DNA from 3 places in the Cobetia sp. MC34 genome. Region 1 is predicted to be linked to each of the others. Evidence: predicted binding sites of a transcription regulator. Region 1 holds the regulator's gene; each other region holds the start of a gene.
The links. The regulator FNR, encoded in region 1, switches genes on or off when oxygen is low (the NO sensors DNR and NnrR bind a similar motif). The targets are predictions, from matches to a motif close to TTGATNTANATCAA.
Positions count from the first base shown of each region.

Region 2: the regulator FNR is predicted to act here: its motif matches at 1,420-1,433, upstream of adhP (alcohol dehydrogenase AdhP).
Region 3: the regulator FNR is predicted to act here: its motif matches at 1,703-1,716, upstream of clpB (ATP-dependent chaperone ClpB).

Region 1 covers NZ_JADPPY010000004.1:86,101-89,376, forward strand. Annotated here, with positions in the region: gene IZU87_RS03525 (fatty acid cis/trans isomerase) at 1-953, shown strand, start outside; gene fnr (fumarate/nitrate reduction transcriptional regulator Fnr) at 1,161-1,910, opposite strand; gene IZU87_RS03535 (hypothetical protein) at 2,199-2,477, opposite strand; gene IZU87_RS03540 (cbb3-type cytochrome c oxidase subunit II) at 2,503-3,120, opposite strand; gene IZU87_RS03545 (cbb3-type cytochrome c oxidase subunit I) at 3,117-3,276, opposite strand, start outside.
Region 2 covers NZ_JADPPY010000002.1:119,266-122,541, forward strand. Annotated here, with positions in the region: gene exaC (acetaldehyde dehydrogenase ExaC) at 1-1,323, shown strand, start outside; gene adhP (alcohol dehydrogenase AdhP) at 1,655-2,683, shown strand; gene IZU87_RS01800 (pyridoxamine 5'-phosphate oxidase family protein) at 2,864-3,276, opposite strand, start outside.
Region 3 covers NZ_JADPPY010000012.1:100,037-103,312, reverse strand. Annotated here, with positions in the region: gene clpB (ATP-dependent chaperone ClpB) at 1-1,559, opposite strand, end outside; gene pgeF (peptidoglycan editing factor PgeF) at 1,887-2,663, opposite strand; gene rluD (23S rRNA pseudouridine(1911/1915/1917) synthase RluD) at 2,703-3,276, opposite strand, start outside.

The DNA.
Region 1 (3,276 bases):
GGGCCGACGGCCCTGGCCAGGGGCGCAACCCCAACGCGGCCCTGACCATCTATCGCCACTTCGACAATGCGGCGGTGATGAAGGGGCTGGTCGGTGGCGTGCCCAAGACGGGCTGGATCATCGATTACCCGATGCTGGAGCGCATCCACTACCTGCTGGTCGCCGGCTTCGATGTCTACGGCAATCTCGGCCATCAGCTTGTCACCCGTCTGTACATGGACTTCCTGCGCATGGAAGGCGAGAACAACCTGCTGGTGCTGTTGCCGGCAGGTGAGCGTCAGGCGGTGCATGACAGCTGGTATCGCGACGTCAGCCCCGGGCTTGTCGAGCTGCTGTTCAAGAAGCCGCCGCAGTTCGATGCGCCCAGTGGCATCGTCTGGACACCGCAGGAGCTGTCATCCCCGAACCAGGCTCGCCTTGGGCTGATGCGGCGCATGCAGGAGCGCCTCGCGCCGGAACTCGGCCATGAGCGCAGCCTGAGCAATGTCGAGGACGAGCACGTGCGACATGAGCTGCAGGCCCTCGCTGCGGTGCAGGGAGTCTCGGCCAGCCTGATGCCGGAGGTGACGATCGTCGCGCTGGAGGATGGCACTGATGACTCGCCGCGCCTTTACAGCGTGCTGCGCAATTCCGCCCACGCCAACATCACCAGCCTGTTCGATGAAGAGAAAAATCGCCGTCCTGAGGAAGACACTCTCGATGTCTTGCGGGGCGTGGCGGGCGATTACCCGAATGCCTTCTGGCGTCTGACGCCTGACACCCTGACGGGGCTGGCAGAGCGGGTGGCGGCACTCGAGACCGAAGAGGACTATCGCGCCCTGCAGGCCGATATCGGGGTGCGCCGGACTGATCCGCGCTTCTGGGAGTTCTCCGACAGCGTGCTGCGCACCAACTATGCTGATCGCCCTGTCGAAGCGGGCCTGCTGGACTATAACCGCCTCGAGAACCGCTGATCGCCAGCGAAGGCCGAGACAAGCCCTGTTGTCAGGACTGTCAGGGTTGTCAGAGTTGTCAGGACGACTGACGACTGGCCTGACAGAAAGAAGAAGCCCGCCACGCAAATTGCGTGGCGGGCTTCTGTCTTGTGTGGTGCCGGCATGGCGCCCTGGCGGCGGATCAGCGCAGTGTCGCTCAGCGTGATGTGCTGTCAGCAGGCGTCATCAGCGACCACCCTGACACTCGCCTTCGGCCAGTTCGATCAGGCCATCCAGATGCAGGATATGCACCTCGCGGGCACGAATGTCGACCAGCCCCTGGGTCTGGAAGCGGGTCAGGATACGGCTGATGGTTTCGACGGCCAGCCCCAGATAGTTGCCGATATCGGCGCGTGCCATCGAGAGGCGGAAGCTGTACGGCGAATAGCCACGGCGACGGAAGCGCTGTGACAGGTTGACCAGGAAGCTCGCCAGCCGCTCATCGGCTGTCTTGCGCGACAGCAGCATCATCATGCGGCGATCTTCGTGCAACTCTTTGCTCAGGCTCTTGAACAGCTGGGTTCTCAGCTCCGGCATCTGCTCCGAGAGCGCATTGAGGCGGTCGAAGGGGATCTCGCAGACGGTTGTGGTCTCCAGCGCCACCGCGGTGCCGGGATAGCAATTGCTGTCGATGGCATCGAGCCCGGCCAGCTCGCTGGGCAGGTAGAAGCCGGTCAGCTGCTCCATGCCGCTGTTTTCATTGGTGATCTGCTTGAGACTTCCGGAGCGCACCGTGAAGACGCAATCGAAGGCATCGCCCTGGGTGAAGAGCACTTCCCCTTTTCTGAGTGGCGCGCGACGGCGGATGATGGCGTCAAACTGGTCGATATCTTCCATGTTCAGTGCCAGTGGCAGGCACAGTGAACTCAGCGAACAGGTCTGGCAGCGGGCTTCATGGGCGCGCAAGCGGTGTGATGCCTGTGCATTGGCCGTCATGGTGACTCTCCTGAGGAATGTCACCGCTACCCCTGGGGCAGGGCAGCGGAGGGGGCTTTCGGGCGCAACGAACGGTGGGGCGGGGCCTTGTCGCCCGCCGCTACCCCGCCCAGCCGAAGTGAGTCGAGCGGCCAGGGTCTGAGCGCTCATCGGCTGGGGCAGTGCAATTTCGTGACGCCATAATATTAGATTTTATTAATTCATTATCCTGCCCAACCCATGGGCGTTGCAAGGTGTGTGAACTTTAGGCCTGGTTGGCCCTGCGTGACCATACCGCGACGACCTGCCTCAGCCAGCTGCGCCGAGCAGCAGGATCAGTGCGGCGGCCAGCGTCGCCAGTGCCAGCCTGCCCCAGGCACGTGGCGCTGGCGTGTCAGGCTGACGTACGCCGTTGATGCGATGTTCCTGCATGGGGCCATCGCCTTCGCGCTCGTCGCTGTCAGCGCTTGCAGCGCGCGAAAGACTGCCCAGGGCCAGCATGGCGAACAGCACCAGGCTGCCCAGCGTGAGGGCCAGCACCCAGAGATTCCAGAACAGGGGGAGTCCAGTTGTCTCCAGCAGATTCATGTCGTGTCTCCTGAGCGGTGTCCTGTCATGGGCCACGGCTAGCGATGTCGCTCGCGGGGGCGGCCTGCTGCAGGTAGGCGAGCAGAGCCGTGATTTCGGCAGTGCCACGTACGTCATTGGGGGCGGCGAGAATCTCGTCTTCCGCGTAGGGCACGCCCAGGCCTTGCAGGGCTCGCATGCGGGCCGCGATGCCTTCGCCGCTCAACGCCTGCTCGAACAGCCACGGGTAGGCGGGCATCGCTGAGCCCGGCACCTGACTGCGCGGGTCATTCAGATGCAGGCGCTGCCAGGCATCGTCATGCTGCGCAGGCAGCTGGCTCAAATCCGTCCCCCAACGCTCGACGCCCCACAGCGAGGGACGGTCGTAGTAGCGCGCCCGGGCGATCGTCGCATCGCCGTGGCGCGCCGTATCGCCAGGTAGATCGCGCACCATGCGTGTGTGGCACTGCTGACAGCCCTCGCGTTGGTAGATGCGCTGGCCCTCCAGCGCCAGGGCGCTCAGCGGTTTGAGGTCTTCTGGCGCGCTGGCGAGGCTGGGGTGAGCCCCGAGCGGCACCAGCTGGGCAAGGGCGCCGAGGCTCATGGTGAGCAGGCATAGTGCCGTCATCAGGCCGGCGTGACGTTCGAGCAGGACATGTCTCATGCGTAGTGCCCTCCCGAGGATGTGGCAGGGGGCGTGGTAGAGGGGGACGCAGAGTGCATGGCAGGTTCTGATGATGCCTTGTGCGAGCCGGAGCTCAGGCGCTGGCGCTCATGAGCGGCTTGGCGTTCGCTCTTTTGATCAGCCAGGGTGCGCGTC
Region 2 (3,276 bases), on a different contig from region 1:
AAGGCAGCCGCTGCCTGGGGCAAGACCTCGGTACAGGAGCGCTCCAACATCCTGCTCAAGATCGCGGATCGCATCGAGCAGAACCTCGAGATGCTGGCCGTCGCCGAGACCTGGGACAACGGCAAGGCGGTGCGCGAGACGCTGAACGCCGATATTCCGCTGGCGGCGGACCACTTCCGTTACTTCGCCGGTTGCCTGCGCTCCCAGGAAGGCACCGCGGCGGATATCGACGCCAATACCGTCTCCTATCACTTCCATGAGCCGCTGGGTGTGGTCGGGCAGATCATCCCGTGGAACTTCCCGATCCTGATGGCGGCCTGGAAGCTCGGCCCGGCGCTGGCGGCCGGCAACTGCGTGGTGCTCAAGCCGGCGGAGCAGACCCCGGCCTCGATTCTGGTGCTCGCGGAGCTGATCAATGACCTGCTGCCGGCGGGCGTGCTCAACATCGTCAACGGCTACGGGGCCGAGGCCGGCCAGGCGTTGGCCACCAGCAAGCGCATCGCCAAGATCGCCTTCACCGGCTCCACTCCCGTGGGCTCGCACATTCTCAAGTGCGCCGCCGACAGCATCATCCCCTCCACGGTGGAGCTGGGCGGCAAGTCGCCCAACATCTACTTCGCCGACATCATGAATGCCGAACCCGAATTCATCGACAAGGCCGCCGAAGGCCTGGTACTGGCGTTCTTCAATCAGGGCGAGGTGTGCACCTGCCCGTCACGCGCCCTGATCCAGGAAAGCATCTACGACGACTTCATGGCCCGGGTGATGGAGCGCGTGAAGACCATCAAGCGCGGCAACCCGCTGGACACCGACGTGCAGGTCGGCGCCCAGGCTTCCCGCGAGCAGTTCGACAAGATCATGTCCTACATGGATGTCGCCCGTGAGGAAGGCGCCGAGGTGCTCACCGGCGGCAGCAGCGAGCAGCTGGAGAACGAGCTGGCCAACGGCTATTACATCCAGCCTACCCTGCTCAAGGGCAACAACTCGATGCGTGTCTTCCAGGAAGAGATCTTCGGGCCGGTGGTGGCCGTCACCACCTTCCGTGACGAGGCCGAGGCGCTGGCCATCGCCAATGACACCGAATTCGGTCTCGGCGCCGGTGTCTGGAGCCGCGACATGAATGTCGCCTTCCGCATGGGCCGTGGCATCCAGGCCGGTCGCGTGTGGACCAACTGCTACCACCAGTATCCCGCCCATGCCGCCTTCGGTGGCTACAAGAAATCCGGTGTCGGTCGCGAGACCCACAAGATGGCACTGGAGCACTACCAGCAGACCAAGAACCTGCTGGTCAGCTACGACATCAATCCGCTCGGCTTCTTCTAGGCCTGTCTGGCAGCGCCACCGTGACTGGTGGTGCTGCACGACTCCCGCGATTCTTGCTTGAGAAATGACATCGATGCCCGCGCCAGATCCGATTGCTTGATCTGGCGCAGGGCAGGGAGCGCTGCGTCTGGTTTCAATGGAGAGGCAAGCTTTGCACTGGCTCGGGCGCAGGCTCGGGCGCTGGAAAAAACGCTGGCACGGGCGCTGGCGCATGCAGGCGCAAGCCCACACTCTCCGGCGCAACTCTCCGCCGCAACTCTGCTGGTTCGTCTGTCTTGAATGTCCGCCTTTCTTGAATGTTCGTCAGTCTTCAATGGATGAGGAGTACGTCATGGATAACAGCATGAAAGCCGCCGTGGTACGTGAATTCGGTGCACCGCTGGTGATCGAGGAGGTCGCGGTACCGCGCCCGGGACGTGGCGAGATTCTGGTCGAGGTCGCCGCCTCCGGGGTCTGTCATACCGACCTGCACGCCGCGCATGGCGACTGGCCGGTGAAACCCAATCCGCCGTTCATTCCCGGCCATGAAGGCGTCGGCACCATCGCGGCGGTGGGCGAGGGCGTCACCCACGTCAAGGAAGGCGACCGTGTCGGGGTGCCCTGGCTCTACTCGGCCTGCGGCCACTGCGAGCATTGCCTGGGCGGCTGGGAGACGCTGTGCGAGAGCCAGCAGAATACCGGCTATTCGGTGAATGGCGGCTTTGCCCAGTTCACGCTGGCGGACGCAGGCTACGTCGGCCGACTGCCGGACAGCGTGGGCTTCGTGGAGATCGCGCCGGTGCTGTGCGCCGGGGTCACGGTCTACAAGGGACTCAAGATGACCGACACCCGCCCCGGCCAGTGGGTGGTGATCTCGGGCATCGGTGGACTGGGACACATGGCGGTGCAGTATGCACGCGCCATGGGCCTGAACGTGGCGGCGGTGGATGTGGATGATGCCAAGCTGGAACTGGCCCGCCGTCTGGGCGCGACCGTGACCGTCAATGCCATGAAGGAAGACCCGGCGAGCGTCATCAAGCGCGAGATCGGCGGCGCGCATGGCGCGCTGGTGACGGCGGTATCACCCAAGGCCTTCGATCAGGCCCAGAACATGCTGCGCCGTGGCGGCACCCTGGTGCTCAACGGCCTGCCGCCGGGCGACTTCCCGCTGCCGATCTTCTCCACCGTGCTCAATGGCATCACGGTGCGTGGCTCCATCGTCGGCACGCGTCAGGACCTGCAGGAGGCGCTGGACTTCGCCGCGGAAGGCAAGGTCGCCGCCACCGTGCAGACCGGCAAGCTCGAGGACATCAACGACATCTTCGGACGCATGATCGAGGGCAAGATCGAGGGGCGCATCGTGCTCGACATGAAGGCCTGAGGCGTTCGCTGGCCTGATCTTGAACCTTCATCACCAACGCCAGGCCTGCTGGAAACGGCAGGTTGCCAGACACGACAACGCCAGCCCGAGGGCTGGCGTTGTCGTGTCTGGCATGGCCGTGCGCGTTGACTCTCACGCGGGCACTGCAAAGAGCTCTCCATGACGAGCTCGGGCTTTAGCTTACACCGTGCCGAATTTCTCGTTCTCGCCCATGTCCGGGGTGTGGTCCTTGTCGAGGTTGGCGCGCGCCACCTCGTAGAGCTGATAGGCCTTGCTCTCCTTGGCCTTCCAGTGCTCACCGGATTGCACCGAGATCTCCAGCAGGGTGACGTCGGGGTCATCCTTGCCTTCCGGGAACCAGGCGGCCACGAACGGGTTCCAGAACTTGTCGATCAGGCCCTGATCGCGGTGCAGATTGGCATGACCGCTCAGCGACACGTAGACGCCATCATCCTGATCGGAAAAGCTCAGGCAGACCTCGCTGTCCTTTCTGGCCTCAAACACCTTCTCGGCGCTGGCGCGGGTGAAGAACCACAGGGTGCCGTCGTAGTCATCCTGCACCAGATGCATCGGGCGGGCGTGGGGCATGCCGT
Region 3 (3,276 bases), on a different contig from region 1:
TCGCCGTCGCCGGCTTCGCTGATCTGCTTCTCGAGCCCCGGAATCACGCCGTACTGCAGTTCCGACATGCGGCTGAGATCACCGGCGCGACGCGCCTGCTCCAGATCGATACGCGCCTGCTCCAGCTCGGCCTTGAACTGGGCCGCGCCCTGAATGCTGGACTTCTCGGCCTTCCAGACCTCATCGAGGTCGGCGTATTCCCGCTCCAGCTCCGAGATCTGGTCCTCAAGCGCGCCGAGACGCTTGAGCGCCGCCTCGTCGGTTTCCTTCTTGAGCGCTTCACGCTCCATCTTGAGCTGGATCAGGCGGCGGTCGAGACGGTCCATCTCCTCCGGCTTGGAATCCAGCTCCATGCGGATACGTGACGCGGCCTCATCGATCAGGTCGATCGCCTTGTCCGGCAGCTGGCGGTCCGTGATGTAGCGCGAGGACAGCCGTGCGGCGGCGATGATGGCGCTGTCGGTGATGTCGACCCCGTGGTGCACCTCGTAGCGCTCCTTCAGGCCACGCAGGATGGCGATGGTGTCTTCCTCGCTGGGCTGGTCGACCTGCACCTTCTGGAAGCGGCGCTCGAGTGCGGCGTCCTTCTCGATGTACTGACGATACTCGTCAAGCGTGGTGGCACCGACACAGTGCAGCTCGCCACGCGCCAGCGCCGGCTTGAGCATGTTACCGGCATCCATCGCGCCTTCGGCCTTGCCCGCGCCGACCATGGTGTGCAGCTCGTCGATGAACAGGATGACCTGGCCTTCTTCCTGCGCCAGCTCCTTCAGCACCGACTTGAGGCGCTCCTCGAATTCGCCGCGGAACTTGGCCCCCGCCAGCAGCGAGCCCATGTCGAGGGACAGCACGCGCTTGTTCTTGAGGCCTTCCGGCACCTCGCCATTGACGATACGGCTGGCCAACCCCTCGACGATGGCGGTCTTGCCGACGCCGGGCTCACCGATCAGCACCGGGTTGTTCTTGGTGCGACGCTGCAGCACCTGGATCGTGCGGCGAATTTCCTCGTCACGCCCGATCACCGGGTCGAGCTTGCCATCCCGCGCGCGCTCGGTCAGATCCAGGGTGTACTTGTTGAGCGCTTCGCGATTGTTCTCGGCATCGGCATCGCCCACGGCTTCGCCACCGCGCAGCGCATCGATGGCGGACGTCAGGGCGGGCTTCTTGATGCCCGAGGAGGTGAACAGCTTGCCGAGATCACCGCCCAGCTCCAGCGCGGCCAGCAGCGCGAGCTCGGAGGCGATGTATTGATCGCCGCGTTTCTGCGCTTCGCGATCGGCCAGATTCAGAAGCTTGCCGAGGGCCTGCGAGGGCGCGACATTGCCGTCGAACTGGGACACGGTGGGCAGATCATCCAGCTGGCGCTTGAGGCCACTCATCAGGCTGGTGGCATCGCCGCCCGCCTTGTTGACCAGTGCCTTGAGCCCGCCATCGCGGTCTTCCAGCAGTGCCAGCAGCAGATGCTGCGGGTGAATTTCATTGTGGCCTCGCCCGACGGCGAGCGACTGGGCATCCGCCAGAGCGTTCTGCAGCTTGCTGGTGAGTTTGTCGATGCGCATGGTGCCTTCTCCTGAGAGTCATGGCGGTACTCCTTTTCTCAGGAGCTTCGCCTGTAACATTTCGTATCTGACTCTCAAGATGGGGGCTGGCGCACGGCTTTCAAGGCAGGATTCGCCGCGCTGCAGCATGTTGTGGCATTTGCCTGATCCAGGTCAGATTCCCGCCACCACGACGACCCGCCGCCCTCGCCGGCCATCATCTTTGCCACACACAGAAACGCCCCGCCAACCTGAGACATCAGGTCAACGGGGCGTTTGTGGGTACTGCATGTCGAGCTGGCGGAATGCGCTGATCCAAGTCCCGATCAGAGATTCCTGATCAGCGCCTCAGCGCAGCCAGATGACCGTGGCGAGGCGTCCGGTCACGCCATCATCACGCCGATGGGAATAGAAGCGGGATTCAGAGGCGGTACAGAAGTGGCCGCCACTGACATGACCGACTCCGGCACGCTCGAGACGCAGGCGTGCCAGCTTGTAGAGATCACCCATGTAGTGCCCGAGCCGGTAGGGGCTGGCCTCGAAGGCGTCATCGGCCTCGGGCAGATCCGCGATGAAGGCATCACGCACCTCGGGGCCGACCTCGAACTGTGCATTGGAGATCGCCGGGCCCAGCCAGGCCATCAGCTCGCCGGGGTCATCACCGAGACGCTCGATGGTGGCTTCCAGCACGCCTTCGACCAGCCCGCGCCAACCCGCGTGCGCCACACCGACGCGCGTGCCCTGCCGATCACAGAACAGCACCGGCAGGCAGTCCGCCGTCATCACCACACAGGCCTGCCCGGTGCCGGTACTGATGCAGGCATCCGCCCGTGGCGGCGCATCCGGCCGGTCTTCGGCGTGGCAGACATCGAAGGCATCCACCACCTGAGTGCCGTGTACCTGATCCAGCCACGCCAGCGGACGCCCATCATCGACCTCCGCCGCGAGCAGCTCGCGCACCTGCGCCACCATCGCCGGGTCATCGCCGACATGCAGCGCCGGATTGAAGCCGGCATACGGCCCCTGGCTGGGGCCGCTCTCACGCGTGGTCACGAAGGCCTGCACCGGGCTCGGCGCGGGCCAGTCCGGCAGTATCAGGGTCGGGCGTAGACTCTCGTCGTGCATAACCTCTCCTTGTGCGGCGTGTCGCGCGAGCCTGCCGCCTCAGCGAGCGATGTCTTCCTTGAGATAGTCGATCAACACCAGCATGTCGCCCGGCATCTCGGCGCGGAATTCGACTTCCTTGCCCGTGATCGGGTGGATGAAGGCGAGACGACGGGCATGCAGTGCCTGGCGCGGGAACTGACGCAGCAGCTCCTTGAGCGGGTCACTGGCCCCCGGCGGCAGCTTCAGACGCCCGCCGTAGACCGGATCTCCGACCAGCGGATAGCGCTGGTGCGCCATGTGCACGCGAATCTGGTGGGTACGCCCGGTTTCCAGCTTGCAGCGGATATGGGTGTGACCCCGGAAACGCTCCACCACGCGGAAGTGGGTGACCGCCGGCTTGCCACTGTGAGTGACGGCCTGACGCTTGCGGTCCTTGGGGTGACGCCCGATGGGCGCATCCACGGTGGCACCGGAGGTCAGCACGCCCGTGACGACGGCATCGTACTCGCGCGACACGGTACGGGCCTGCAGCTGCTCGACCAGGTCCGCCTGGGCGGTCAATGACTTGGCCACCACCATCAGGCCGCTGGTGTCCTTGTCGAGACGGTGCACGATGCCGGCACGCGGCATC